2 linked regions of the Thioclava sp. GXIMD2076 genome follow. The main gene of each other region encodes a partner of the protein of the gene in region 2 in a complex. Links are inferred from orthologs where the notes say so. Each region holds a gene or a part of one and is shown on either strand. Other genes may lie near its edges.

Evidence for each region. Proteins that work in one complex are often made in the same cells at the same time.
Region 1: the proteins of sdhA (region 2) and WDB91_RS00890 are in contact, whole or in part, in a crystal structure (PDB 6C12), measured with the Escherichia coli proteins. The link is inferred for Thioclava sp. GXIMD2076 from one-to-one orthologs.

What each region holds. Positions count from the first base shown.
Region 1 is NZ_CP149932.1:165,934-169,344, reverse strand. Bases 473-3,241 are described here. They hold WDB91_RS00890 (succinate dehydrogenase assembly factor 2), read left to right. Parts: upstream 473-1,605; coding sequence 1,606-1,878; downstream 1,879-3,241. Other genes in these bases: WDB91_RS00875 (hypothetical protein), read left to right, coding at 3,094-3,241; WDB91_RS00880 (DUF2237 domain-containing protein), read left to right, coding at 2,658-3,041; WDB91_RS00885 (winged helix DNA-binding protein), read left to right, coding at 2,058-2,552; WDB91_RS00895 (helix-turn-helix transcriptional regulator), read left to right, coding at 1,217-1,597; WDB91_RS00900 (pyridoxal phosphate-dependent aminotransferase), read right to left, coding at 473-1,135. Also shown: more of WDB91_RS00900, read right to left, coding at 1-472; more of WDB91_RS00875, read left to right, coding at 3,242-3,411. UniProt on the Escherichia coli protein: An FAD assembly protein, which accelerates covalent attachment of the cofactor into other proteins.
Region 2 is NZ_CP149932.1:386,576-390,099, reverse strand. The notes cover bases 260-3,141. They hold sdhA (succinate dehydrogenase flavoprotein subunit), read left to right. Parts: upstream 260-737; coding sequence 738-2,546; downstream 2,547-3,141. Other genes in these bases: WDB91_RS01925 (succinate dehydrogenase iron-sulfur subunit), read left to right, coding at 2,945-3,141; WDB91_RS01930 (hypothetical protein), read left to right, coding at 2,546-2,836; sdhD (succinate dehydrogenase, hydrophobic membrane anchor protein), read left to right, coding at 325-717; sdhC (succinate dehydrogenase, cytochrome b556 subunit), read left to right, coding at 260-312. In the rest of the region: more of sdhC, read left to right, coding at 1-259; more of WDB91_RS01925, read left to right, coding at 3,142-3,524. UniProt on the Escherichia coli protein: Two distinct, membrane-bound, FAD-containing enzymes are responsible for the catalysis of fumarate and succinate interconversion; the fumarate reductase is used in anaerobic growth, and the succinate dehydrogenase is used in aerobic growth.

The DNA of each region.
Region 1 (3,411 bases), 220 kb from region 2 along the record:
CATAGCTGATGCGGAAGTTCGGGCTCAGGCCGAAGGCTGCACCGAACACGGTGGCCACGCCGGTCTCTTCCAGAAGGGCCGTGCAGAACGTCTCGTCATCGGTGATCTTGGTGCCCGTGGCCGAGGTCTTGCCGATGCACGCCGCAATCGACGGATAGACATAGAAGGCGCCTTCGGGGGTGGGGCAGGTGATGCCCTCACAGGCGTTGAGCCCGGCCACTACCAGATCGCGACGGCGGTGGAAGGCCTCGCGGCTCTGTGCGATGTAATCCTGCGCGCCGTTCAGCGCCTCGACGGCGGCCCATTGGCTGATCGTGCAGGGGTTCGACGTCGATTGCGACTGCATCTTGCGCATCGCCGCGATCAGCTCCACCGGCCCACCGGCATAGCCGATCCGCCAGCCGGTCATGGCATAGGCTTTCGATACGCCATTGACGGTCAGCGTGCGGTCATAGAGCGCGGGCTCGACCTCGGCGGGGGTGCAGAACTCGAACCCGTCGAAGACGAGATGCTCGTACATATCATCGGTCATCACCCAGACATGCGGGTGGCGCATCAATACGTCGGTCAGCGCCTTCAATTCCGCGCGCGTATAGCCCGCGCCCGAAGGGTTGGAGGGCGAGTTGAAGAGGAACCATTTGGTGTTTGGCGTGATCGCGGCCTCGAGCGCTTCGGGCGTGATCTTGTAGCCCATCTCGGGATTGCCCTGCACGAAGACGGGCGTGCCCCCGCCGATCAGCACCATATCGGGATAGCTCACCCAATAGGGCGTGGGGATGATCACCTCGTCACCGGGATTGAGCGTGGCCATGAACGCGTTGAACAGCACCTGCTTGCCGCCCGAGGACACGCTGATCTGCGCGGGCGTGTAGGTCAGCCCGTTCTCGCGGGCGAACTTGTCGCAGATGGCCTGTTTCAGCTCGGCGATCCCGTCCACGGTGGTGTATTTGGTGCGGCCCTCAGTAATTGCGCGGGCGCCCGCATCCTTGATGTTCTGCGGCGTGTCGAAATCGGGCTCGCCCGCAGAGAGGCTGATGATGTCGCGCCCTGCAGCCTTCAGCTCAGCCGCCTTGCCGGTCATGGCCACGGTGGGCGAGGGTTTCACGCGGGCGAGGCTGTCGGAGAGAAAGGCCATGAGGGGCTCCGTTCGGATGGGTTTGTAACTTGTGTGGTCATGTCTTACGCTCGGGCCAAATGGCGATCAAGAGGAGCCCTCATGGCGGATGACTGGTATGGCGAAGATGCCGCGACCTTTGGCGACAGGCTGGAGGGCGCGCGTGAGGCTGCCGGACTGAGCCAGACCGAGCTGGCCGAGAAGCTGGGGGTGCGGCTGGAAACACTGCAGGCCTGGGAAGAGGATATGGCCGATCCGCGGGCCAACAAGCTGCAGATGGTTGCCGGAGTTTTGAACGTTTCGTTGATGTGGCTGCTCAATGGCGAGGGTGCCGGTCTTGACGGGCCGCCGCAAGCGGTAGATGAGGCAGAGCGAGAGCGGGAGATCTTGCGCGAGATACGCGAGGCCCGCGCGGTGATCAAAGACCTCGACGCGCGGCTGGAACGGCTCGAGCGCAGGGTCAAAGCGGGAGAGAGCCAATGACCGGACAGGTGCAGGAAACGGCCGAGGCGCGGCTGAAGCGGATGACGATGCGCAGCTGGCGGCGCGGGATGAAAGAGATGGATATGGTGCTTGGCCCGTTCGCCGATAGTGAACTTGCCAAGATGGATCCGGCCACTCTGGACCTCTATGACGCGCTTCTGGAGGAATATGACCAGGATCTGTATCTCTGGGTCTCGGGTGCCAAACCCTGCCCCCCGGAATATCTGCAGCTCCTGCAAGTCATTGCTGCATTTGCAAAAAAGCGCCACGCAGTCGAGTGAGGTGAAGTGTGGCGGGCGGGGTGTTCTGCCTCCGTTCCGCCACGTTATCTGAAAATTCTCGTCAGATTTGCAATAGATTTAATTCGCTTAACCGAAATTTTGGCATTTTTCCGCATCCTGCATCCCGGGGCATAGATGATGCGGAGAATGAAATGAGTATAGAACCCCCTATGGGCCAGATGGGCGGCGCGGTCGCGGACCGTGCGATGCAGCAAGGGCTCATGACCGGGTATCTCGAGACGCTGGCCCTTGTGGAACGGCTTCACCGGCTGTTGCTCGATGTCATCAAGGACGAATTCGAGCGGCTAGCGATTATCGAGATCAATCCGGTTCAGGCATTGTTGTTGTTCAATGTGGGCGACAACGAGGTGACAGCGGGCGAGCTGAAAAGCCGTGGCTATTATCAGGGCTCGAATGTGAGCTACAATCTGAAGAAGCTGGTGGAAAACGGCTATATGCATCACCAGCGATGTGATGTGGACCGCCGTTCGGTCCGCGTGAAGCTGACCGATAAAGGCTGCAAGCTGCATGATGCGGTGCGCGAGCTGTTCGAACGTCATGCCGAGGGCATGGGCACGCGCGGCGTGATCGATTTCGAGCAAATGGACGAGATGAACCGGACCCTCAAGCGCATGGAGCGCTACTGGATGGACCAGATCCGGTATATCTACTGATCAAATGGGGCGGCACGGGGGTGCTGCCCTTTTTCTTTGCCGTCGCGCTTGACTTGCGCAGTCTTCGGGGCGCAGGCTGAAAGGGTGCGATGAGGGGAGGACGGGATGGAACAGGAACTATCGGTGAATGTCTTGGGCGGCCCGCTCGAGCCCTGTTCGCTCGCGCCGCTCACAGGATTTTTCCGTGACGGTCACTGCAACACATGCGCGCAGGATCGGGGCTCGCATACGGTTTGCGCCATCATGACCAAGGAATTTCTCGCGTGGTCGGCCTATATCGGCAATGACCTTTCGACCCCGCGGCCCGAATACGGCTTTGGTGGATTGAAGCCCGGGGATCGCTGGTGCCTCTGTGCGGGGCGGTTCCTCGAGGCGCATGACGAGGGCTGCGCGCCCGAGATCGTGCTGGAGGCGACCCATCAGCGGGCGTTGGATGTGGTGCCGATCGAGGTGCTGCGCCTGCATCGGCATCTGTCGCCCTTCCAGTGAGGGGGCTTGCGGTAGTGCTGGCCCTTTGGGGGGTGCGGCTGCGGCGCAGCCTGTGATTGATGGTCCGGTGGTGGCGGAATATCATCTCGATACCGATGGCGACGGACAAGATGAGCTGGTGACCGATGTCACCACCAGCGCGCAGGACCGTTATGTGATCCTGTCGGATGACAGCGCCGCGCCGTTGGTGATCGGGCCGCTCTGGGCCAGCCATCTGGGCGAGGCGGGGATTGCTTCGGCCAAGGCCGGAACCCTGACGATCCTCATGGGCTGCGATACCTGCGGGCGTTCTGGGCATCGGCGGGAATGGCATATTGTCTTCCGTGAGGGCGCCTATCTTCTGGCAGGGCTGACCGAGATCCAATGGGAC
Region 2 (3,524 bases):
ATCTCGTCTATTCTGACGCGGATCACGGGCAATGCGCTGATCATTACGACAATCCTCGCCGTCTGGTGGCTGATGGCCGCAACCGGCGCGCCCTCCACCTTCGAGACCGTCAACTGGCTCATGACCTCCTTCATCGGCGATCTGGTCTTCACGGTTTCGGTGCTGGGCCTTTGGTATCACTACCTCGCGGGGCTGCGTCACTTCTACTTCGATTCGGGCCGCGGGCTCGATATCGAGACTGCCGAGAAACTCGGCATGGCCTGCATGATCGGTTCGGTCGTGCTGACCCTTCTTACCATCATCATCGTCTGAGGGAGGGATCTCATGCGTTACCTCACCGACCGCAAGCGCGCCGTTGGCAAAGGAGCCTCGGGGACGGGCACCGAACATCACTGGTACATGACCGTCTCGGCATGGGCTCTGGTGTTCCTCGTTCCCTGCTTCATCTTCATCTTCGGCTCCGCACTCGGCAAGTCGCAGGCGGAAGTCATCGCGACCTTCTCGCATCCCTTCCCGGCGATCATCACCGCGCTGACCTTCTTCGTGGGTCTGCGTCACTTTGCCAAAGGCGCACAGACGATGATCGAGGACTACTGGCAGGGCATGACCCGCAAGATTGCGGTGCTGTTCGTGCAGGGCCTGTCCTATTTTCTGATCGCATGCGTGCTTTACGCGCTTGGCCGGATGGTTCTCATCGGCCTGGCAATGGGCGCCTGATAATAACGGGATAAAGACAAATGGCTGCTTACGAATACGAGACGCATAAATATGACGTCGTGGTTGTCGGTGCCGGTGGCGCCGGTCTGCGCGCGACGCTGGGCATGGCCGAGCAGGGTCTGCGCACCGCCTGTGTGACCAAGGTTTTCCCGACCCGCTCGCACACGGTTGCCGCACAGGGCGGTATCGCCGCCTCGCTGGCCAATATGGGCCCCGATAACTGGCAATGGCACCTCTATGATACCGTGAAGGGCTCGGACTGGCTGGGCGACACCGACGCGATGGAATATCTGGCGCGTGAGGCGCCCAAGGCCGTCTACGAGCTCGAGCATTACGGCGTGCCGTTCTCGCGCACCGAAGAAGGCAAGATCTACCAGCGCCCCTTCGGCGGTCATACCACCGAATTTGGTGAAGGCCCGCCCGTTCAGCGCACCTGTGCCGCCGCCGACCGGACCGGTCACGCGATCCTGCACACGCTCTACGGCCAGTCGCTGAAGAACAACGCAGAGTTCTACATCGAATATTTCGCCATCGACCTGATCATGTCGGAAGACGGCAAGTCCTGTGTGGGCGTGCTGTGCTGGAAACTCGATGACGGCACCTTCCACCTGTTCTCGGCCAAAACCGTCGTTCTGGCGACCGGTGGCTATGGCCGCGCCTATTTCTCGGCAACCTCGGCCCATACCTGCACCGGCGACGGTGGCGGCATGGTGGCCCGTGCGGGTCTGGCGCTGCAGGATATGGAATTCGTCCAGTTCCACCCGACCGGCATCTATGGCTCGGGCTGCCTGATCACCGAGGGCGCGCGCGGCGAGGGTGGTTATCTGACCAACTCCGAAGGCGAGCGCTTCATGGAGCGTTATGCACCGACCTATAAGGACCTCGCGTCCCGTGACGTGGTCTCGCGCTGCATGACGATGGAAATCCGCGAAGGTCGCGGTGTGGGCGAGCATAAAGACCACATCTTCCTGAACCTCTCGCACCTTCCCCCCGAGGCGCTGCACGAGCGTCTGCCGGGTATCTCGGAATCCGCGAAGATCTTCGCCGGTGTCGATGTGACCAAGGAACCGATTCCGGTTCTGCCGACGGTGCACTACAATATGGGCGGCATCCCGACCAACTATTGGGGCGAGGTCATCAACCCGACCGCCGAAGACCCCGATGCGATCGTTCCCGGCCTGATGGCTGTGGGCGAGGCGGGCTGTGCGTCGGTTCACGGTGCGAACCGTCTGGGCTCGAACTCGCTGATCGACCTTGTGGTCTTCGGTCGCGCAGCCGCGCTTCGGGCGGGCAAGACGCTCGATCCCGAGGCGCCGAACCCGACCATGAACCTCAAGGGCGTGGAAGCGGCCTTCGAGCGGTTCGACAAGATCCGCTATGCCAAGGGCGGCACGCCGACGGCAGAGCTGCGTCTCGAGATGCAGCGCACGATGCAGGCCGATGCGGCCGTGTTCCGGACAGACAAGACGCTGGCAGAAGGCGTCGAGAAGATGAAGTCTGTGGCCTCCAAGCTCGACGATCTCTCGGTCACCGACCGCTCGCTCGTATGGAACTCGGATCTGATGGAAAGCCTCGAGCTGACCAACCTCATGCCGAATGCGATGGCCACCATCGTCGGTGCTGAGGCCCGTAAGGAAAGCCGCGGCGCCCATGCGCATGAGGACTACCCGGATCGTGACGATACCAACTGGCGCAAGCACTCGATTATGCGTGTCGACGGCCCGAATGTGGATCTGACCTTCCGTCCGGTGCATATCGATCCGCTCACCAAATTCGAGGATGGTGGTATCGATACGGCCAAGATCGCGCCCAAAAAGCGGGTCTACTGATGCGGGGGCGGCCGGCTCTGGCGGTGGTTCTGGGGGGCGCGCTTGCGCTCTCCGGCTGCACCAAGATCCCGGTCGCTCGGGCAGAAACCCTCTGCCAGCAACGCGTGCAGGATGCGCGTCCGGTCTCCGGTTCTGTGGGATTGGGCGTGGCAAACGGAAAACCGGCCACCTCTTATGATCTGAAGGTGGGGATCTCCTCGGATACGTTCCGCGACCCCAACGAGGTCTACAAGAGCTGTGTCTACCAGTATTCCGGTCAACTGCCGCAAACGCCGCTCTATAACAGGTGATCCGCTGTCCGGTGGCCCCGGGCAGGGAAGAGATATAACGGGGGCGCTTCGCGACGAAGTCCGCTACGCAGCGACCCGCCCCGTCCACATATGACCGGAGGTAGAAACATGGTTCAGTTTTCCCTACCCAAGAATTCGAAGATCCGTGTCGGCAAGACATGGCCGAAGCCGGAAGGCAAAAACGTCCGCAAATTCCAGATCTATCGCTGGGAGCCGGAAGATGGTGAAAACCCGCGGGTCGACACCTATTTCGTCGACCTCGCCAAATGCGGCCCGATGGTTCTCGATGCGCTGATTAAGATCAAGAACGAGATCGACCCGACCCTGACCTTCCGCCGCTCGTGCCGCGAAGGGATCTGTGGGTCCTGCGCGATGAATATCGACGGCCATAACACGCTGGCCTGTATCTTCGGTCTCGACGAGATCAAGACCGATGTGGTCAAGATCTACCCGCTGCCGCATATGCCGGTGGTCAAGGATTTGATCCCCGATCTGACGCATTTCTACGCGCAGCACGCGTCGATCATGCCGTGGCTGGAAACCAAGACCAACCGTCCCGAGAAGGAATGGCGTCAGTCGATCGAGGATCGCAAGAAACTCGATGGTCTCTACGAGTGTGTTATGTGCGCTTCCTGCTCGACCTCCTGCCCGAGCTACTGGTGGAACTCCGACCGCTATCTCGGTCCGG